One region of the Frigoribacterium sp. PhB107 genome, then DNA from elsewhere that is predicted to be linked to it. Evidence: predicted binding sites of a transcription regulator. Region 1 holds the regulator's gene; the other holds the start of a gene.
What was found. The regulator HspR, encoded in region 1, represses chaperone genes until heat shock. The targets are predictions, from matches to a motif close to AAGTTGAGTCNNNNNGACTCAACTT.
Positions count from the first base shown of each region.

Region 2: a site for HspR is predicted at 5,307-5,331, ahead of EDF18_RS11715 (Hsp20/alpha crystallin family protein). Genes of this name have one in related genera too.

Region 1 covers NZ_RJKU01000003.1:196,551-207,619, reverse strand. The annotation lists gene EDF18_RS14525 (DUF3060 domain-containing protein) at 1-234, shown strand, start outside; gene EDF18_RS14520 (DUF3060 domain-containing protein) at 231-728, shown strand; gene EDF18_RS14515 (DUF3060 domain-containing protein) at 744-1,226, shown strand; gene EDF18_RS14510 (pilus assembly protein CpaE) at 1,241-1,696, shown strand; gene EDF18_RS14505 (class I SAM-dependent methyltransferase) at 1,760-2,869, opposite strand; gene EDF18_RS14500 (heat shock protein transcriptional repressor HspR) at 3,012-3,419, opposite strand; gene EDF18_RS14495 (DnaJ C-terminal domain-containing protein) at 3,425-4,435, opposite strand; gene EDF18_RS14490 (nucleotide exchange factor GrpE) at 4,556-5,272, opposite strand; gene dnaK (molecular chaperone DnaK) at 5,285-7,165, opposite strand; gene EDF18_RS14480 (MFS transporter) at 7,454-8,815, shown strand; gene EDF18_RS14475 (GNAT family N-acetyltransferase) at 8,859-10,142, shown strand; gene EDF18_RS14470 (glycoside hydrolase family 1 protein) at 10,250-11,069, opposite strand, start outside.
Region 2 covers NZ_RJKU01000002.1:732,062-743,130, reverse strand. The annotation lists gene EDF18_RS11740 (histidine kinase) at 1-453, opposite strand, end outside; gene EDF18_RS11735 (phosphoenolpyruvate carboxylase) at 645-3,320, opposite strand; gene EDF18_RS11730 (GrpB family protein) at 3,405-3,992, shown strand; gene EDF18_RS11725 (DUF2200 domain-containing protein) at 4,024-4,377, shown strand; gene EDF18_RS16485 (hypothetical protein) at 4,396-4,548, opposite strand; gene EDF18_RS11720 (NAD(P)H-dependent oxidoreductase) at 4,614-5,213, shown strand; gene EDF18_RS11715 (Hsp20/alpha crystallin family protein) at 5,380-5,874, shown strand; gene EDF18_RS11710 (cation:dicarboxylate symporter family transporter) at 6,095-7,573, opposite strand; gene EDF18_RS11705 (hypothetical protein) at 7,727-8,047, shown strand; gene EDF18_RS11700 (ATP-binding protein) at 8,072-9,865, shown strand; gene EDF18_RS11695 (response regulator) at 9,862-10,635, shown strand; gene EDF18_RS11690 (beta-galactosidase) at 10,666-11,069, opposite strand, start outside.

The DNA of each region.
Region 1 (11,069 bases):
ACCGACGTCGTCTTCACCGAGGCCTGCGACAGCGTGAACGTGATCGGCAGCGACGGCACCGTCACGCTCGCCGACGTCGAGCACGTCGTCGTCGAGGGCACGGGCATCACCGTCACCGCCGACGCCGTCGGCACGATCGACTTCGCCGGCGACGGCAACACGCTCAGCCACACTGGTGACGCGCCCGTCGTCAACGACGCCGGCACCACCGGCAACACGGTGACCGGCCGATGACCGCCCGCGCGGCACGGCGCCGCCCCGCAGCAGCGACCCTCGCCCTCGCCGTCACCGGCCTGGCGGTGCTCGCCGGCTGCACCGCCACGACCGGCCCCGACGACGCCGCGCCCTCGCCCACCGACACGCCCCGGGCGGCCGCCGCCGAGACCGGCACCTGCACCGACGGCTTCATGCTCGTGGACACCGGCACCGGCCCGGACGCCGCGCTCGAGACCGACTCCGGCCCTGAGGCCGAGGCCACGATCGAGGCAGACTCCCCCGTCGCCGTGGTCGACTCCGACTGCGACCTCGTCTCGGTCGTCGGCTCGGGAGGCACGGTCGAGCTCGGCACCGTGGGCACGCTCGTCGTCGAGGGCACCGGCGTCACCGTGTCCGTCGACCAGGTCACCACGGTCCGCCTGGCCGGCGACGACGACGTGGTCACCCACGGCGGCGCCGCCCCCACGGTCGAGGACGCGGGCGAGCGCAACACCGTCGCCCCGGCGGCCTAGGCAGCGGGCGACGCCGTGGGACGCATCCACCCCGCCTTCCGCCCGGCCGCCCTCGTGTCGTCGGCGGCCGTGGCGGCGGCCCTCGCCGTCCTCGCCGGCTGCGCAGCGGTCGAGCCCCCGACGTCGTCGAGCACCACCGCCGCCGCGTCGACAACCCCTCCGACCTCCACGGGCGACCGGACAGCCGCACCGTTCGTCTCCGACGCCACCACGGACGCCTGCGTCGACGGCTTCGCCTGGATGACCTTCCACGACGACGACCCGAGCGAGAAGTCGCTGCCCGGCGGCTGCGACACGGTCGTCGTCGCGGGCGTGGACGGGACGCTGCACAGCGGCCCGGCCCGGGTCGTCGTCGTCATGGGCTCCGGCAACCACGTCGAGGTCGAGACGGTCGCGCAGGTCGACGTCGAGGGCGTCGACAACGAGGTCGTGCACGGCAGCGACTCCGACCCCGTGGTCAACACCGACGGCACGGGCAACACCGTCACAGCCCGCTGAGGCAGGATGAGCCGATGATCACCGTCGACCTCGCCCGCCGCCTCCGCTCCGCCGGGCTCCGCTGGCGCCCCGCGTCCGGGGACCGCTTCGTCGTCGAGCACCTCGCCGACGCCGACGAGGCGCCCGACGTCTTCACGCTGAGCGACATGACCATCGAGGCGCACCACTACCCGACCGGCACCGAGCTCGGCTTCAACGGCACGACCGAGTGGGCGCTCGACTCGGTCTCGGCCGACGCGGCGCTCTGGCTGCCGCGCGAGGACCAGCTGCGGACGCTGCTCGGCCCGGCGTTCGTCTCGCTGACCCACGAGACCGAGGACGACGAGCACCTCGGCTGGACGGTGCTGCTCCGCCCGCGGTCGACGGCAGACGAGCACGAGCACCACGTGGCGGACGACGCCGAGACGGCCTACGCCCTGGCGCTCCTCGCCTACCTCGACGCATCGCTGCGCCTCGACGAGCCCGCCTGACGCGGCAGGACGGCCTGAGCCGCCCCAGGCCGTCCCGCCGCCAGGCCGTCGATCGTCAGGTCGTCAGCGCCGCGTGCTCGCGGTCACCGTGAACTTCGGCGACCGCGAGACCTGCCGCGTCGTCCCCACCGTGCGCTCGAGGGCGCCGCGGTACGACAGCGACGAGTTGTAGACCGTCCAGAGCTCGCCCCCGGGGTGGAGCAGCCGCGCCGCGGCGTCGAACAGCTTCTGCGCGATGGCGGTGTGCACCGCTGCGCCGACGTGGAACGGCGGGTTGAGCAGCACCAGGTCGTCGCCGCCCTCGGGCAGCGAGTCGCCCGCGTCCGCGCGCCGCACCTCCACCTGGTCGGCCAGGCCGGCGGCGGCGATCGTCGCCCGGGCGGAGGCGACCGCCGCGGCCGACTGGTCGGTCGCGACGACCCGCGCTCCCGGTGCCCGGCGCGCGTAGGCCGCCGCGAGCAGCCCGGTGCCGCAGCCCAGGTCGACGACCGACGCGGCCTCGGGCATCCGGTCGACGAGGGCGAGCAGCTGCCGGGTGCCGATGTCGACCCCCGTCCCGGCGAACGCGGCGCCGTGGGCGACCACGGTCAGGCCGAGGTCGGCGTGCCGCTGCGACCGCGGCCACGGCGCCGAGCCGCCCGGACGCGGCACCGAGGCCGTCAACAGCCTCGACTTCTGCCGGGCCAGCCCCGCGGACACCTGGCCGAAGTGGCGGCCGAGCACCTCGTTCATGGCGCGGGTCATGTGCTTGAGGCGGCCCCCCGCGAGCACGACCACGTCCGGGGCGGCGTGGGCCGCCACGAGGGCCGCGACCTCGTCGAGCGCGTCGAGCGAGCGGGGCAGCTGCACGAGCACGAACCGCGCCCCGACGACGAGCGCGGGGTCGAGGTCGTGCTGCACGACGGAGTCGAGCGGCAAGGCGAGCCTGGCCGCGTTGGCCGCGAGGGCGCGCTCGCCCGAGAGCGAGTCCTGGTGCACGCGGACCGAGGAGGCGCCTCCTGCGACCGCGCCCAGGGTCAGGGCTCCGTACCGGTCGCCGACCACGACGACCTCGGACCCTGCGGACAGCCGCGACGCGGCCTCGTCGAGCAGGAGGCGGTCGGTCGCGTCGTGCGCGACCAGGTCGGGGGCCTCGACGTCGGGCCACCGGCGGAGCTGGTCGAAGTCGATCACGCCACGAGGCTACCGGGCACGCGGGGCGAGACACCCCGGAGTGGACGGTGCACCCCCGAACGACGGGGTGCATCGTCCACTCCGGGGTGCACCGTCCACGACGACGGCGGGCCCGCAGCGAGCGGCGGCCGTCGGACCCGCGTCAGCGCTCGGGTCGCCAGACCACCACGGCCGTCTGCCGCCGGGGGCGCATGCCCTGCCGCAGCGGCACGACGCCGCTCTCGCCGGCCGCGAAGACCCGCGCGCCGGGCCGGTTGACCAGCTCGTCGGCCAGGGCCCGCTCCAGCTCGCGCACGCGCGACTGCAGCGACGTGACCTGGTTCTCGAGCTCGAGGATCCGCTTGATGCCCTCGAGTGACACTCCCTCGCCGCCCAGCCGGCCGATCTCGCGCAGCTGGACGACGTCGCGCATCGAGTAGCGACGCGACTTGCCCGCCGTCCGCTGCGGGACGACGAGGCCGAGCCGGTCGTACTGCCGCAGCGTCTGGGCGTGCATGCCCGCGAGCTCGGCGGCGGTCGCGATGGCGAAGAGCGGCGAGTTCTCGTCCATGGTCGTCACGCCTGCGCGCGGGCCCTGACGATGAGGTCGTCGCGGGGGTTCTCGGCCGGGAGGGCCGCGGCCAGCGCCTCGACCGCCTCCTTCGCCTTGTCGCTGAGGTGCGACGGCACGGCCACCTGGACGGTGGCGAGCAGGTCACCGGTGCCCGACTTGGTGACGACGCCGCGTCCCTTGACGCGCAGCACGCGGCCGGACGGGGTGCCGGGCGCGACCCGCAGCCGCACGGGGTCGCCGCCCAGCGTCGGGACCTCGATGGTCGCGCCGAGCGCGGCCTCGGCGAACGTCACCGGCACGTCGAGCCGCAGGTTCTGGCCGTCGAGCTCGAACACCGGGTGTTTGCGCACGGCGATGGTGAGGACCATGTCGCCGCCCTCGCCGCCGTCGGGGCTGGGCTCGCCCTTGCCGCGCAGCCGGATCTTCTGGCCGTCGTGCACGCCCGCCGGGATGCGGACCTTCATCGGACGGCCGTTCGCGCCCTGCAGCGAGATCGTCTCGCCGACGACGGCCGTCTGGAAGTCGAGCGTCGTCGTGGCCGTCATGTCGCGGCCCTTCTGCGGACCGCCGTAGCCGCGGAAGCCGCCGCTCGTCTGGCCGAAGCCGCCGCCGCCGAACATGCCGCCGAAGATGTCGTCGAAGCCGCCGCCGCCCTGCTGGCGGTACTGCGGGCGAGCGCCGCCGGGCTGCCCGCCGCCGAACATGCCGCCGAAGACGTCCTCGAAGCCGCCCCCGCCGCCGCCGGGGCCACCGCTGCCTGCGGTGAAGCGCGCGCCCGAGCCCATGGCCCGGATCTGGTCGTACTCGCGGCGCTGCTCGGGGTCGGAGAGCACCGAGTTGGCCTCGCTCACCTCCTTGAACTTCGCCTCCGCGGCCGCGTCGCCGGGGTTGGAGTCGGGGTGGTACTTGCGGGCGAGCTTGCGGTAGACCTTCTTGAGCTCTGCCGCCGTGACGTCCTTGGAGACACCGAGAACGGCGTAGAAGTCCTTGTCGAACCAGTCCTGGCTGGCCATCCGGCACCTCCTCTCTTGTCTCTGTGCCGTCGCTCGGGAGCGACCGCCGGGGAATGGGGGAGGCGGCGGGCCCCTTCTCGAGGAGCCCACCGCCCGTCGCGACTCGCGTCGCGGATGCCGCTACTGCGGCGTGTGCACCGCGACCTTCGCGGCCCGGATGACCCGGTCGCCGATCTTGTAGCCCGGCTCGATCACGTCGGCCACGGTGTTCACCGTGACGTCGGCGCTCGGCAGCTGGACCAGGGCGTCGTGCATGGTGGGGTCGAAGACCTCGCCCTTCTCGCCGACCTGCACGAGCCCGAACTTGTCGAGCCCGCCGCGGATCTTCTGCGCCACGATGACCATCGGGCCCTCGGCCAGGTCGCCGTGCTTCTCGGCACGGGCCAGGTCGTCGAGCGCGGGGAGGAGCGAGCGCACGACCTCGGCGACCACGGCCTCGCGGTTCGCCTCGCGGTCGCGCTCGACGCGCCTCCGGAAGTTCACCAGCTCAGCCTGCGCCCGGAGCATGTCCTGGCGCATGTCCGCGACGAGGTCGCGGCTGGCCGCGTCGAGGATGGCCTCGTCGTCGGCGCTGAGAGGCTCTGCGCCCTCGGCCTCGCCCTCGGCCGCCATCTCGGCGGCCGCCTCGGCCGCGCCCTCCGGCGCCTCGGCGCCCGCGGGCACCTCGACGTCGGGGGCCTCGGCCTCGATCAGCTCGTCGGGGTCGGTGACCGCGGCGGTGCCGCCGTCCTCGGAGGGGGCGGCCGGCTCGGGACGCACCTCGCCCGTCTCGGGGTCGATGCGGCGCTTGTCGTTCACCACCGGCTCGTCAGGCGTGTTGCCGTTCTCGTCTGCCATGGGGAGACCGTCCTACTTCTTGTCGTTGTCGTCGTCGTCCACGACCTCGGCGTCGACGATGTCCTCGTCGTCGCCCTGGGCCTGGCCGTCGGCGGAAGCACCGTCGGCACCGGCCGCGCCCGCGGCGCCGGCCTCCTCGCCCTGGCTCTGCGAGTAGATGGCCTGGCCGAGCTTCGACTGGCTCTCGTTGAGCTTGTCGAAGGCGGGCTTGATCGCGGAGTCGTCGTCGCCGGCGAGCGCGGTCTTGAGCGCGTCGACGTCGGCCTGGACCTCGGACTTGACGTCGTCGGGCAGCTTGTCGTCGTTCTCCTTGATCAGCTTCTCGATCGAGTAGACGAGCTGCTCGGCGTTGTTGCGGGTCTCGTTGGCCTCGCGACGCGCCTTGTCCTCTGCAGCGTTCTCCTCCGCCTCGCGGACCATGCGCTCGATGTCGTCCTTCGAGAGCGACGAGCCGCCCGAGATGACCATCGACTGCTCCTTGCCGGTGCCCTTGTCCTTCGCGGACACGTGCACGATGCCGTTGGCGTCGATGTCGAAGGTGACCTCGACCTGCGGGACGCCACGGGGGGCCGGCGCGATGCCGGTCAGCTCGAAGGTGCCGAGGTTCTTGTTGTCGCGGGTGAACTCGCGCTCGCCCTGGAAGACCTGGATGGCGACGGACGGCTGGTTGTCGTCGGCCGTCGTGAAGGTCTCGCTGCGCTTGGTCGGGATGGCCGTGTTGCGCTCGATGAGCTTGGTCATCGCGCCGCCCTTGGTCTCGATGCCGAGGCTCAGGGGGGTGACGTCGATGAGCAGGACGTCCTTGCGCTCGCCCTTCAGCACGCCGGCCTGCAGCGCGGCGCCGACGGCGACGACCTCGTCCGGGTTGACGCCCTTGTTGGGCTCCTGGCCGCCGGTCAGCGACTTGACGACCTCGGTGACGGCGGGCATGCGGGTGGAGCCGCCGACGAGCACGACGTGCGCGATGTCGGAGACCTTGACGCCCGCCTCCTTGATCACGTCATTGAAGGGCTTCTTGGTGCGGTCGAGCAGGTCGCTGGTCCACTGCTCGAACTGCGAGCGCGAGATGGTCTCGTCGAGGTTGAGCGGGCCGTCGGCGGTGAGCGTCAGGTAGGGCAGCTGGATGGAGGTGGAGGTGCTCGACGAGAGCTCCTTCTTGGCCTGCTCGGCCGCCTCCTTCAGGCGCTGCTTCGCGATCTTGTCGGTCGACAGGTCGACGCCGTGGGCGTCCTTGAACTTCTTGATGAGGTGCTCGACGATGCGGTTGTCCCAGTCGTCGCCGCCGAGGCGGTTGTCGCCCGAGGTGCTGCGGACCTGGATCGTCGAGAAGTCGTCGTCCTTGCCCACCTCGAGGAGGGACACGTCGAACGTGCCGCCGCCGAGGTCGAAGACGAGGATGAGCTCGTCCTCCTTGCCCTTGTCGAGGCCGTAGGCGAGGGCCGCCGCGGTGGGCTCGTTGATGATGCGGAGCACGTTGAGGCCCGCGATCTCGCCGGCCTCCTTCGTGGCCTGGCGCTCGGAGTCGTTGAAGTACGCGGGCACGGTGACGACGGCGTCGGTCACATCCTCGCCGAGGTACTGCTCGGCGTCGCGCTTCAGCTTGCCGAGGATGCGCGCGCTGATCTCTTGCGGGGTGTACTTCTTGTCGTCGATCTCGACCTTCCAGTCGGTGCCGACGTGGCGCTTGACGCTCGCGATGGTGCGGTCGACGTTGGTGACGGCCTGGCGCTTGGCGGTCTCGCCGACCAGCACCTCGCCGTCCTTCGTGAAGGCGACGACCGAGGGGGTCGTGCGGAGGCCCTCGGCGTTCGCGATGACGGTGGGCTCGCCGCCCTCGAGGACGCTGACGACCGAGTTGGTGGTTCCGAGGTCGATTCCTACTGCACGTGCCATGGGTGGCGCTCCTTCGTTCTGGTGCGGTGCTGTCTGGGGGTGCCCGGCTGACCGGGCGAGGGCCCGGCGGACCGGGAAGACTGCCGCGGACCTTGAGTCCGCTGGCATCAACTTTACTCGCGGCGTCGGACGAGTCAAGTTCTGAACCTGAAAGTTGAGCCAGAACGACTCAAGGAGGCGCGGTGAGGGTCGGCGGGACCGGCGCCTGCCCGGCACCGTGCCCCCGCCGTGCCCCCAGAGGGAGGCAGCGCCTCCTCCGCGACACCGGCGCCGACTAGGTTGACCCCCATGACCGCAGCGCAGACGCTCGCCGACGCCACCCCGATCCCCCGCCGCCGGGTCGTCTCGTGGGCGCTGTGGGACTGGGGCTCCGCCGCGTTCAACGCCGTCGTCACCTCGTTCGTGTTCAGCACCTACCTCGCGAGCGGCGCCTTCGTCGACCCGGAGATCGTCGCGGCGGCGGGCGAGACCGAGGCGCTGGCCGCGAGCGCCACCGTCATCTCGACCGCGCTGACGATCGCCGGCGTGCTGATCGCGCTGCTCGCGCCGGTGCTCGGGCAGCGCAGCGACGGTTCGGGCCGTCGCAAGCTCTGGCTCGCCGTCAACACCGGACTCGTCGTCCTCGCCATGCTGGCGATGGTGTTCGTGGCCCCGGCGCCGGGCTACCTCGTCTTCGGCGCCGCGCTGCTCGCCGTCGGCAACCTCTTCTTCGAGTTCGCCAGCGTCAACTACAACGCGATGCTCGTGCAGGTCTCGACGCCGAAGACGATCGGCAAGGTGTCCGGCTTCGGCTGGGGACTCGGCTACGTCGGGGGCATCGTCCTGCTCCTGCTCCTCCTGGTCGCCTTCCTGCAGAGCTTCGGCGTCGAGGGGCGCGGCGGCTTGTTCGGCGTCGCGACGGGCGCCGACGGCGGCTCGTGGGACGTCCGCCTGTCGATCGTCGTCTCCGCCGTGTGGTTCGCCGTCTTCGCGGTGCCGGTGCTGCTCAGCGTGCCCGAGCTGCCCGCCGCGCCGGGACGGCCTCGGGTCGGGATCGTGGGCTCGTACCGCCTCCTCGGCTCGACCATCGCGAAGCTCTGGCGCACCAACCGCCAGGTGCTGCTGTTCCTGCTGGCGAGCGCGGTGTTCCGCGACGGGCTCGCGGCCGTGTTCACGTTCGGCGCGATCATCGCGGCCCAGGTGTTCGGCTTCACGCCGAGCATGGTGATCTACTTCGCGGTCGGCGCGAACCTCGTCGCCGGCATCGGCACATTCGTCGGCGGCTGGCTCGACGACAAGGTCGGCGCCAAGACGATCATCGTCGGAGCGCTGGCGGGGCTCGTCGTCGCCGCGTTCGCGGTGCTCGCGATCGGCACGGCCACGAACCTGTTCTGGGTGTTCGGGCTCGCGCTCGCCCTGTTCGTCGGGCCGATCCAGTCGGCCAGCCGGTCGTTCCTGGCGCGGGTGACGCCTCCCGGGCGCGAGGGCGAGATCTTCGGCCTCTACGCGACGACCGGGCGCGCGGTGAGCTTCCTGGCGCCGGGGCTCTTCACGCTGTTCGTCGGGCTGACGGGCGACACCCGGTTCGGGATCATCGGCATCGCGCTCGTGCTGCTCGCCGGCCTGGTGCTGATGCTGCCGGTCAAGACGGTGCAGCGCGCGATCGACTGACCCGGCACTGCACGGCGGGCGGCCCGCGCCCTAGCCTGGTCGGGTGACCTCCTTCGACGACGCCTACGAGCTCCGCACCTTCCCCGCCGCGATCGACGACGACGCCACCGCCGCCTGGTTCGCCGCCTGCCGCCTGGGGTTCCACGAGAGCATCGACACCCCGGAGGGCGCGGCCGGCGATGCCCGACGCACGGTCGCCGACGCCCGCGTGCTGACGGGCGCCTGGCCCCGCGAGCCGCGGCCCGGCACCCTCGACGACGAGCAGTGGCCCGTCGCCACGTTCGAGTCGTTCGAGCGCACCCTGCACGTCGGCGGGGGCACGCTGCTGCCCGCGCACCTCATCTCGGGCGTGACGGTACAGCCCACCCACCGCCGCCGAGGCATCCTGCGGCGCATGATGACCGACGACCTCGCCCGCGCCGCCGATGCGGGCCTGGCCGTCGCGGCGCTCACCGCGAGCGAGGCGAGCATCTACCGCCGGTTCGGCTTCGGCACTGCGACCCGCGAGCGCACCGTGACGATCGACCGGCGTCGCCCCGTCCGACTGCTCTCGTCGACGACGGGCACCGTCGAGCTCGTCCCGACCGCCCGCCTCGAGCCCGTCGCCCGCGAGGTCTTCGCGCGGTTCCACGCCCGCACGCCCGGCTCGATCGACCGGCCCGTCGGCAGCTGGGACCGGCGGCTCGGGCTCGCGACGGGCGACGACCAGAAGCCCGACCGCAGCCTGCGGGGGGCCGTGCACCGCGCCTCCTCGGGTCGGGTCGACGGGTACGTCGTCTACCGCGTGACCGGGAAGCCGACCGAGACCGTGCTCGAGGTCGCCGACCTCGTGACGGCGACCGACGAGGCGTACCTCGCGCTGTGGGAGCTGCTGCTCGCGATCGACCTCGTGACGTCGATCACGTGGGCGGCCGCGCCGCTCGACGACCCGCTCGTCCACGCGCTGGAGGACGCACGGGCCCTCACCACGACGCACGAGCAGGACCACGTCTGGTTGCGCCTGCTCGACGTGCCCGCCGCCTTCTCGGCACGGCCGTGGGCCGCCGACGGCGTCGTCACCGTCGCCGTCTCGGACGACCTCGGCCACGCCGCGGGCACCTGGCGGCTGACGAGCGCAGGAGGCGCCGGCACTGTCGAGCGCGCCGCGGTGCGTCGCGCAGACCTCGAGGTCGACGTCGCGACTCTCGGCTCGCTGTGGCTCGGCGGCGTCGACCCGGTGACGCTCGCCGCCGCGGGGCTCGTGCGGGAGCGCCGGGCCGGCGCCGTGCAGACGCTGCGCGCGATGCTCCGGCCCGAGCGGCCGCTGTACGGCGTCACGTCGTTCTGACCGGCGCCGGCGGCTGGCCGTCGCGGCGGCGCGGCCGTCGCCGCGGCCGGGCCGACGCTGCGGCCCGACCGTCGCCGCGGCCCGACTGTCGGTGCGGTGCGACCGCCCTACGACGCGGCGGGCAGGCCGTTCGCCCGCGCGACCTCGCCGTACCAGCGCGCGCTGGGCTTCGGCGTGCGCTCGAACGTGTCGCGGTCCCAGCCGATGAGCCCGAAGGTGGGGCGGAAGCCGCTGGCCCACTCGTAGTTGTCGAGGGCGCTCCAGTGCTGGTAGCCGAGCACCTCGATGCCCTCCTCGATCGTGGCGTGGATGCCCTCGAGCGCGCCCTGCGTGTAGGCGATGCGACGGCTGTCGTCGGCGGTCGCGATGCCGTTCTCGGTGACCATCACGGGCACGTGGCCGCTGAGTTCCCAGGCGCTGCGGATGCCCTCGGCGGCCGCGGCGGGCCAGAACTCCCAGCCGGTCAGGGTCGTCTCGAGCCCCTCGGCGACCGGTCGCGGGCCCTCGGGGCCGACGAAGGTCTGCGTGTAGGCCTGCACGCCGACGAAGTCGTCGCCCGCCGCCATCTCGCTGTACCAGTCGTCGCGGACGTAGCCGTACTCGCGCGTCTTCTCGACGGCGCCCGGCTCGTCGACGGCCTTGAAGGCCTGCGTCGCCACGGTCCAGCCCGACTTCAGGCCGTCGACCTGCGAGAGCACCTCGCGGCTGCGCTTGTGTGAGGCGAGCAGCGCGTCAGCGACCTGCAGGTCGGGGTTCGGCAGGCCGTACGCGACGAGGTTCGACGCGTCCTCTCCCCCGGCGAGCATCGCGGCGATGTTCGGCTCGTTGATGGTGCAGACGTACCGCACGCCCTCGCTGACGACGGGCAGCGCGAGCTCGGTGTACCGCGTGAAGAGGTCGGCGGCGTCGGGCGCGCGCCAGAAGCCG
Region 2 (11,069 bases), on a different contig from region 1:
GACGACGACCGCGAGGAGGGTCTGCCAGAGCGGGAGGACCGGCTCGGAACGGAACCACAGCACCTCGCCGAGCACGCTCGCGACGACGAAGGCCAGTGCCACGGGGATGATCTCGGCCGCACGCCGACGGGTCGCGAGCGACACGAGCATGAGCGACGCGGCGCACGACGCGAACGGCGAGATGCCCGCGAGCACGACCGCCACCAGGGTGAGGACGAACGGGGCGCGGTGCCGCAGCGGCAGCATCACGAGCACGGTGAGCCCGACGAGCACGTCGAGGAACACGAAGAGGCCGAAGAGCGGCTCGGCGTCGCGGGCACCGGCCGGGTCGCCGAACCAGACCGCGAGGGACACGACCAGGCCGAAGACGAGAGCGACGAGGAGCCGCCACGTCTCGCCCCAGGCGCGGGCCCAGCCACGGGGTCTGCCGTCGGTCACGGTCTCGGTGCTCATGCTCCGAGGGTACGGAGGGGCCGCCTCCTCGGGGATCGACCGAAGGTCGGAGGTGGCCCCGGCGGCACGAGACCGGGCGCGTCAGCCTGCAGGAAGTCCGTCGATCGCGTTCCTGCATCGTGCACGACTCAGGAACATCGGTCCCCCGCCGCGAGACGCAGGACCGATGTTCCTGAATGAGGGAGGAGAGGTCAGCCCGTGTTCTGCAGGCCGGCCGCGATGCCGTTGACGGTGAGCAGCAGGAGGCGGTGGTCGGCGTCCGCCGGGTCCTTCTCGACCGAGCGGCGGATGCCCCGCAGCGCCCGCAGCTGCAGCAGCGACAGCGCGTCGACGTAGGGGCTCCGGAGGCGCACCGAACGGCTGAGCACCGGTCGCCCCTCGAGCACGTCGCTCGACCCGCTCGTCGCGAGCACCCACTCGCGGGTCAGCGCCATCTCGGCCAGCACCCGGTCGGCGAGGTCGTCGCGCTCGGCCAGGCCGAGGTAGCGGCGGGCGATGTGGTCGTCGGTCTTCGCCAGCGACAGCTCGACGTTCTTGATCATCGTGCGGAACAGCGGCCAGGCCTCGTAGGCCTCGCGCAGCACCTGCACGTGGCCGACCGCGGCGAGCGCCGAGCCGAGGCCGTACCAGCCGGCGAGGTTGATGCGGGCCTGGGTCCACGCGAAGACCCACGGGATCGCCCGAAGATCCTCGAGCGACTCGACCGAGAGGCCGCGCCGCGCGGGACGCGAGCCGAGCGCGAGCAGGCCTACCTCCTCCATCGGGGTGACCGTGGCGAACCAGGTCGCGAACCCGTCGGCCTTGACCAGGCCGAAGAAGGCGTCGCGCGAGGCCGCGTCCATGGCCGCGGCCAGCGGGGCGAAGCGCTCGGCGGAGGCGGCGTTCGCGGCGGCCGTGGACGGCGTCGACGCGTGCAGGGTCGCGGCGGCCATCTGCTCGATGTGGCGGGCAGCGATCACCTTGTTGCCGTAGTTCGCGAGGATGACCTCGCCCTGCTCGGTGATCTTGAACCGGCCCTCGACCGACCCGGGCGGCTGGGCTCGGACGGCCTCGTGGGCCGGTCCGCCGCCGCGGCCCATCGAGCCGCCGCGGCCGTGGAACAGGGTCAGCTCGATGTCGTTGCTCCGTGCCCACTCGGCGATGCGCGCCTGCGCGTCGTAGAGCGCGAAGGTGGCGCTGACGGGGCCGACGTCCTTCGACGAGTCGGAGTAGCCGAGCATCACCTCGAGCTTTCGGCCGGTCGCGGCGAGACGACGCTGCACCGCGTCGGTCTGCAGGGCCTCGTCGAGGATGCGCGTCGACGCCTCGAGGTCGGCGAACGTCTCGAACAGCGGGATGACGTCGAGCACGGGCGCCGCCTCGGCCGAGCCGAGGGCGAGCTCGGCCAGCTCGACGACGTTCGCGAGGTCGGCCGACGACTGGGTGAACGACACGATGTACCGGGAGGCGGCACGACGCCCGAAACGCTGCTGCAGCGAGGCGACGGTGCGGAACACGTCGAGCACCTCGACGGTCTGCGCGCTCAGCTCGCCGCCGGCGCGCGCCTCCTCCAGGGCGGTGCGGTGCACCTGCGAGTGCTGGCGCACCTCGAGCTCCGCGAGGTGGAAGCCGAAGGTCTCGACCTGCCAGACGAGGTTCTGCAGCTCGCCGTTGGCCGCGCGGTGGGCGCCGGCCGCACGGAGCGACGCCTGGACGGTGCGGAGGTCGGCGAGCAGGTCGTCGGGCCCGGCGTAGGCGAGGCCCTCGACGCCGCGGCGCGTGGCGTCGATCCGCTCGGCGACGAACAGGAGCACTCGGCGGTGGGTCTCGTTGGGCGAGCGGATGCCGATGCGCGAGGCCGTGTCGGGGTCGAGCGCGCGCTGCTGCTCGGCGAGCTCGCGGACGCCGGCGTCGGCCGGGGTGTCGGCCTCGTCGAGGGTCAGGGTGCCGCCGATGCGGCCGGCCGCGCGGTGCAGGCCGAGCAGCACGTGCTCGGACGCGATCTCGGCGGCGGCGCGGGTGACCTCGGCGGTGACGTGCGAGTTGCCGTCGCGGTCGCCGCCGATCCAGCTGCTGAAGCGCATGAAGGCGGGGGCCGCCACCGGCTGACGGCCGGCCGCGTCGCCGTTGAGGCGGTCGTCGAGCACGCGGTAGACGTGCGGCACGACCTCGAAGAGCGTCTGGTCGAAGACGTTCATCGCGGTGCGGACCTCGTCGAGCGGGGTCGGGCGCGTGGTGCGGAGCGGCGAGGTGCGCCACAGCACGTCGATCTCCTCGAGGAGGCGGCGCTCGGTCTCGAGCAGGTCGGCCGTGCTCTGCGCGGCGTCGCGCTCGTCGAGCAGGTCGCTGATGCGGCGGATGGTGCTCGCGACCGCACGGCGGCGGGCCTCGGTGGGGTGCGCGGTGAAGACGGGCTGGAACCGCAGCGCCTGCAGACGTGCCGACGCCTCCTCGGCCCCCAGCTCGTCGACGAGCCGCTCGACCGCGGCGGGCAGCGAGTCGGCGCGCTCGCGGCGTCGGCGCAGCACGCGCACCCGGTGGTGCTCCTCGGCGAGGTTGGAGAGGTGGAAGTACACGGTGAAGGCCCGGGCGACCTGCTCGGCGCGCTCCTGGTCGAGCTCGGCGACGATCTCGCCGGCGCGGTCGACCGGCTCGGCGGAGTCCGTCTTGCCGGCGTGGCCCGCGGTCGCGTCCTCGTAGGCAGAGATGACGGCGGCGCGCAGGCGCTCGACGTCGGCCAGGAGGTCGGGGCCGCCGGCCTCGGTGAGCACGCGCCCGAGCAGGCTGCCCAGGAAGCTCACGTCGGCGCGCAGGTCGGTGTCGACCGCCCCCCGGACGTCGTCTCGGCTGGCTCCGTCGGGTCGCTTCGCGGTGTCGGTGTCGGTCACGGGACCATCATGGACGAACTCGGGGGCAGATGACGCCGTGTGCCGAGAAGACAGCGCGAGGCGGACGGCTGCGAGGATGGCCGGGTGACCGACGAGCCCCGCCCCCGCACCCGTACCCGTCGCCGCCCCGACGTGACCGAGCTCGACCTGGTCGGCGGCCCCGAGGCGATCGCCGTCACGCTGCACGACCCCGACCCGCGGTGGCCCGAGCTCTACCGCGAGCACGAGCGGCGCATCGTCGCGGCCCTCGCGACGACCGGCACGCAGGCCGACGTGGAGCACATCGGCTCGACCTCCGTGCCCGGCCTGGCCGCGAAGCCGATCGTCGACCTCGTCGTCGCGGTCGACGACGTCACCGCCGAGGAGGACTGGCTCGACCCCCTGCTCGCCGCCGGCTACGTGCTGCGCGTGCGGGAGCCGGGGCACCGGCTGGTCCGCACCCCGGAGCGGGACGTGCACGTGCACGTGTACGACCGCGGGGCTCCTGCGGTGGCCGAGTACCTCCTCCTTCGCGACCACCTGCGCCGTGACGACGACGACCGTGCGCTCTACGAACGGACGAAGCGCGCCCTGCTCGCCCGCAGCTGGGACGACATGAACGACTACGCCGACGCGAAGACCGAGGTCATCTCGGCGATCAAGGGCCGGGCGAGGGAGGCGCGCGAGGGCTGACGGGGACGACTCCCGCAGCTACGCTGCCGCCATGGACCGCAACGGCCGCATCTACGACACCGCGTTCGCCGACGTCTACCCGCTCTACGTGGCGAAGGCCGAACGCAAGGGGCACACGCGCGCCGAGGTCGACACGGTGATCACGTGGCTGACCGGCTACGACGACGCGCGGCTCGCCGATCACCTGGCGGCACGGACGTCGTTCCGTGACTTCTTCGCGGCGGCCGAGCTGAACCCGCGGGCGTCGCTCGTGACCGGCGTGATCTGCGGCGTCCGCATCGAGGAGCTCGACGACGAGCTGATGCAGCAGATCCGGCGGCTCGACAAGCTCGTCGACGAGGTCGCGCGCGGCCGCGCCATGTCGAAGGTGCTGCGCGAGGGCTGACGTCGCCGGCGGCGCTCCCTAGCCGAGGCCGCCCGTCGTGAGCCGGCGCAGCGCCGCCCACTGCAGCAGCATGATCGTCTTGCCGTCGACGATGCGGCCGTCGTCGACCATGGCCAGCGCCTCGGCGAAGGGCAGCTCGAGCACCTCGATCTCCTCGCCCTCGTCGGCCACTCTGGCGGGTCAGCAGGACTCCCGGAAGCGGCGGACGGCCAGCCCGAGCCGGTTGACTGGACGGCATGAAGACGCTCATCGTCACCGCCCACCCTGACCCCGAGTCGCTCACCGCAGGCATAGCCGAGCTGGTGCGGGCGGCGCTGGAGCCCGGCGAGGTCGAGATCGCCGATCTCGCCGCCGAGGGCTTCGACCCGCGGTTCGGCGCCGCCGACAGGCACAGTTACCGGGTGGGGGGCGAGTTCCCCGCCGACGTCGCAGCCGAGCACCGCCGTCTCGACGCCGCCGACCACCTCGTGCTCGTCCTCCCCGTCTGGTGGTGGTCGATGCCGGCCCTGCTCAAGGGCTGGATCGACCGGGTGTTCGTGAACGGCTGGGCGTTCGACGTGGGCGGGCCGGAGGGGGAGGGCGGGATGCGACGCAACCTCGGCAGGCTCACGGTCCACCTCCTCCTCGTGGCCGGGGACGACGCCGGGAGCTACGAGAAGCACGGCTACGAGCAGGCGCTCGAGACGCAGGTCGGCCACGGGATCGTCGACTACGTGGGCGCCCGACGCGGCGCCACGGCGTGGGTGCACGACTCCGAGCGCGACGACGACGCGGGTCGGCGGAAGGCCGTCGAGGAGGCGGTGGCCCAGGTCGCTGCGGCTGTCCGGGGCGCCTGAGGCACCCCCGGTCGTTCCTCCGAGCGAACTCCGAGCCTGATCTGAGCGATCTCCGAGCTATGAGCCGTGACGCCGTCCTACCATCGAGTCACCGAGTTGAGCCACACCGACTCAACTCTCCACGAGACAGTGAATCCGTCACGGAAGGGGACTCTTCATCATGGCAATGACCTTCGATCCTTTCACCGAGCTCGACCGCCTCGCCGGCAGCCTGCTCGCGACGCGGCAGGGCCCGCGGCAGATGCCCGTCGACCTGTACCGCGACGGCGACCGCTACGTGCTCTCCGCCGACATGCCGGGCGTCGACCCGGGCAGCGTCGACGTCGACGTGGACGGCCAGGTGCTCACCGTCAAGGCCCAGCGGACGGCCGACGCCCGCACCGGCGCGCAGTGGCTGGCGAAGGAGCGCCCGCACGGCTCGTACCTCCGTCAGTTCAGCCTCGGCGAGGGAGTCGACGCGAGCGGCATCTCGGCCCACTACGACGCCGGCGTCCTCTCGATCGTCATCCCGGTGACGCAGAAGGCCGCCCCGCGCCGGATCGAGGTGACGACCAGCCCGGCCACGGCCGTCGAGACGGGCTCCGGGTCCGGCGCCGGCACGACGCAGGCCGGGTCCGAGTCGACTCGCGCCGATGCCGATGCGGCGTCGACGAGTGCGTAGGAGGCGCGGGTGAGCACGTTCGCGCTGCAGGCGCTCGCCGAGACCGTCGGTGAGCACCGGGCCTACTGGGACCCGACGGCGGACGACGACGACTGACCCGTCTCGCGCCTCGACCTCGAGCACCCCGTAGTGGACCGTGCACCCCGTCGTTCCGGGGTGCATCGTCCACTACGGGGTGCTTCGCGCTGGCGGCGACGGCGACGGCGCGCGCCGCCGCAGGTCAGCGCCGCGGGACCCGCTCGTCGCCGCCGACGATCGTCCGCACGGTGTCGGTCGAGATGCGGTCGTCGCGCGCCGGTCCCGTGGTCTCGGCCGCCGCCTCCTCGGCACCGGCCCCCGTGGCGGCCGCGTGTGCCGCGTCGCCGTGGCCGTCGGCGCTCATCGTCGACTCGTCGAAGGGCGACCGGCCGCCGAGCACGCGCTCGACCTGGTCCGTGTCGACCTCGCGGGTCCAGGTGCCGACGAGCAGCGTCGCGACCGCGTTGCCGGTGAAGTTCGTCAGGGCGCGGGCCTCCGACATGAAGCGGTCGATGCCGACGATCACGCCGACGCCGTCGACCAGGTCGGGCCGGTGCGCCTGCAGCCCTCCGGCGAGGGTGGCGATGCCGGCGCCGGTGACGCCTGCGGCGCCCTTCGAGGCGATCATCATGAAGAGCAGCAGCGAGAGCTGCTCCCCCACGCTCAGCGGCGTGCCCATCGCGTTGGCGATGAACAGCGACGCCATCGTCAGGTAGATCGCGGTGCCGTCGAGGTTGAACGAGTAGCCGGTGGGCACCGTGATGCCGACGACGGGCTTCGAGACGCCGAGGTGCTCCATCTTCGCGATCAGGCGGGGCAGGGCCACCTCGCTCGACGAGGTCGACACGATCAGCAGGTACTCGCGGCCGAGGTAGCGCATCACCCGGAAGATGTTGATGCCCGTGACGAGCTTCAGCACCGTGCCGAGCACGCCCGCGACGAACACGATGCAGGTGACGTAGAACGCGACCATCAGGGTCGCCAAGGCGACGATCGCCGCGACGCCGGTCTCTCCGACGACGGCCGCGATGGCGCCGAACGCGCCGATCGGGGCGACCCACATGATCATCGCGAGGATGCGGAACACCAGCACCTGCAGGTTGCGGACCCCCTCGAGGATCGTCGCGCCGCGCGCGCCCATCCGCTGCAGCGCGAAGCCGACGAGCAGGGCGACGAAGAGCGTCTGCAGGATCGAGCCGCTGGTCAGCGACGACACGAGGGTCTCGGGGATGATGCCGAGCAGGAAGCCGGCGGTGCCGCCCGCCTCCTCGCTCGCGGGGGCCTCGTAGCCGGTGCTGCCGACCATCAGGCCCTCGCCGGGGTGGATCAGGTTGCCGACGACGAGGCCGATCGCCAGGGCGAAGGTCGACATCGCGATGAAGTAGCCGAGCGCGAGTCCGCCGACCTTGCCGACCGTCGCCGCCTTCGCGATCGAGCCGACGCCGAGCACGATCGTGCAGAAGATCACCGGCGCGATCATCATCGAGATCAGCGAGACGAACGCGGTGCCGATCGGCTTCAGCTGCACCGCGACGTCGGGCGCCGTCAGGCCGACGAGGATGCCGGCCCCTACCGCGACGATCACGGCGATGTAGAGCCAGTGCGACTTCTCGATCCGCCGGAGGCGCGAGAGGGGCGAACGGTGGATCGTGTCGTCTCGGGGGGAGGGCGTCGTTGCCATCGGTGGTCCTCGTGCTCGTGACCGGGACGACGTCGTCGCCGGTCGGCGGGTGGATCGGGCCAGCATGACCTCGGTGCGCTCGCCGCACGAGCTTGCGTTCATAGTGTTCGCGGCGGACTCGGACGTGTCCGCGGCGGTCGCTAGGGTGGCGCCATGACCGACGACGACGTCACCACGAAGACCGTCCAGCTGCGCCGCTACGAGCTCGCCCCCGGGGTGCTCGACGACTTCGTCGCCTGGTTCACTTCCCGGCTCGTGCCGGCCCGCACCTCCTCGGGCTTCACGATCGAGTTCGCGTACGCCGACCGCGACGTCGACGAGTTCACCTGGGCCGTCAGCGCTCCCGGCGACGCCGAGGCGTTCCTCGCGCTCGAGGCCGAGTACCTGGCGTCCGAGGCGCGAGCCGCGGCGTTCGCCGGGGAGCCGACGCGCGTCGCCGTCTCGCACGTGCGGCTGGTCGAGCCCGTCCTCTAGGCGACCGGACCGTCCGGCAGTCCGATGCGCCGCGCCAGCATCGCCACCCGCCTGTTCGCCCTGCAGGTCGTCGGCGTCGTCGTGCTCGCCCTCGTCGCCGGGGGGTGGCAGTGGACGAGCGCGCGCACCGACACCGAGCGCGCGGCCGCTGCCCGCTGCACCGCCCTCGCGACCTCGATCGCCGACAACCCGTTCGTGCTCGAGGCCCTCGACACGGACGACCCGTCCGCCGTGCTCGAGCCGTACGCGCTCGACCTGATGCGCGACACCGACACCGACTTCGTGACCGTGATGACGCCCGACCGCACCCGCCTCACGCATCCCGACCCCGCCGAGATCGGGCGGCCGTTCATCGGCACGATCGCCCCCGCGCTCGCCGGGCGGTCGTTCACCGAGACGTACTCGGGCACCCTCGGGCCCTCGGTCCGCGCCGTCGTGCCCGTGCTCGACGACGCGGGGGACGTCGTCGCCCTCGTGGCCGCGGGTGTGACGGTCGACAGCGTCTCCGCGGCGCTCGGCCAGCGCCTCCCCCTGCTCGTCGGCGGGGCCCTCGCGACCGTCGCCCTCGGGGCGCTGGCGGCGTGGCTGCTCAGCCGCCACCTCCGGCGGGTCACCCGTGGCCTCGGCGCCGAGGAGCTGGGCCGGGTCAGCGACCACCACGAGGCGGTGCTGCACTCGGTCGGCGAGGGGCTCGTGCTCGTCGACGACCAGGGGCGGCTCACGCTCGCGAACGACCACGCGGCGCTCCTGCTCGGGCTGCCGTCGCTCGTCGACGACGTCGGACGGCGTCCCGTGCCGGTCTCCGAGCTCGCGCTGCCGACGTCGTTGGCCGCGCTGCTCGCCGGGGGCGACGAGGCGCAGGACGAGGTGCACGTCGCCGACGACCGCGTGCTCGTCGTGAACCAGCGGGTGGCGGCGGCGCCGGCCGCAGGGGCAGGCGGCGGGCGGGTCGCGGTCGGGCGTGGCGCGATGGGGCGGGGAGCAGTCGGGGGCCGAGGAGGCGCGGGTCGTGCCCTCGGGACGGTCACCACCCTGCGCGACCACACCGAGCTGCGGCAGCTCACCGACGAGCTCCGGACGATGAGCACCCTCTCGGCGGCCCTGCGCTCCCAGACCCACGAGTTCGCGAACCGGCTGCACACGATCGTCGCCCTGATCGAGCTGGGCCGTGCCGACGACGCGCTCCGCTTCGCCTCGGACGAGCTGGACCTCGGCCAGGTGCTCGCCGACCAGGTCGTGGCCGCCGTCGACGAGCCGGTGCTCGCGGCGCTGCTGCTCGGCAAGAGCGCCCAGGCGCGGGAGCGAGCCGTCGAACTCGAGCTGCACGTCTCGCCCGACTTCGGCACGCCTCGGGTGCCCGTGCGCGACCTCGTGACGGTGCTCGGCAACCTCGTGGACAACGCGCTCGACGCGGCGGCGCCGCGCTGGGCGGACGCGGGGGCGGGTACCGAGGCCGACGTGGAGGCGGACACCTCGAACCGCGTTCCGAACCATGAACCGCGAAAGAACGCAGTTCATGGTTCGGAACGCGGTTCATCCCGCCCCGCGACCGTGAGCGTCGTGCTCGCGCGGCCGGCACCGGGCGTCGTGCGGGTCGCCGTCTCCGACAGCGGACCCGGGCTGCCCGAGGGGCGAGACGTCTTCGCGCGCGGCGTCAGCACCAAGCCGGGAGGCGCCGAGGGGCGCGGCATCGGCCTCGCGCTCGTGGCCCAGGTCGCGCGGCGGGCGGGCGGCACCGTCGACGCCCGCTCGACGGTGCACGGGACCACGATCACGGTCGACCTGCCCGACGACGAGGAGGCGGTGGTGCGGTCGTGACCGACGCCTCCTCGTCCCGGCCCCTGCCCCCGACGACGCCCCCGGTGCGCGTGCTCGTCGTCGACGACGAGCCGCTCACGGCCGAGGCTCACGGCGCGTACGTCACGCGGCTCGACGGGTTCGAGCTGGTCGGCGTGGTGCACGACGGCCGGTCCGCGCTCGACAGGCTGCGACAGCCCGGCGTGGACCTCGTGCTGCTCGACCTGACCCTGCCCGACATCCACGGGATCCAGCTCTGCCGAGCACTGAGGGCCGCCGGCTCGACGGTCGACGTCGTCGCGATCACAGCGGTGCGCGACGTCGCGGTCGTCAAGAGCGCGGTGTCGCTCGGGATCGTGCAGTACCTGATCAAGCCGTTCGGCTTCGCGACCTTCGCGGAGCGGCTCACCGGCTACCTCGCGTTCCGCCGCGGGCTCGACCAGGGCGAGGGGCAGGTCACCCAGACCGAGGTCGACGCGAGCCTCGCGACGCTGCGCACGACCGCCGCCCCCTCGCTCGCGAAGGGGATCGCCCCGGAGACGCTCGCCGCCGTCGTCGAGGCGCTGCGGACCGCGTCGGACCCGGCGGTCCGCGCGTCTCCTGCTCTCGACGACGAGCAGGGGCAGCCCCGAGGAGGCGCGCTGTCGGCCGGCGAGGTCGCCGCGGCCGTCGCCGTCTCCCGCGTCACGGCCCGTCGCTACCTCGAGCACCTCGCCGACGCGGGCCAGGTCGACCGGGTGCCCCGGTACGGCGCGCCGGGCCGTCCCGAGCACGAGTACCGCTGGCGCTGAGCCGGCGGCCGACTCCGATTCAGGGTGGGGCTAAGGACATGCCTCACGCACGACCGCGACCCCGCCGGCGGGCACCACGACGCGCCCTGCGCACACCGCGCCGGTCAGGAGGTCGGTGCCGGTGACCTCGGCCCAGCCCTCCGACTCGGCGTGGTTGAGCACGAACAGCCACGACCGCTCGTCCGAGGCGCGCCGGACGGCCTCCACGCCGGGCGACGTCACCGCCGCCGGGCTGATCCCGGCCTCGTCGAGCAGCCGATCCACCAGCTCGCCGAGCCCCTCGGCCTCGAGGTCGGAGGCGAGGTACCAGGCCGAGCCTGAGCCGACCGGCCGCCGGGTCACGGCCGCCCCGCCGGAGACGCCGCCGGTCGTGTACGACGCCACCACCTCGGCGGTCGTCGCCGTGACGTGCTCCGTCCACCGGCGGGCGCGCC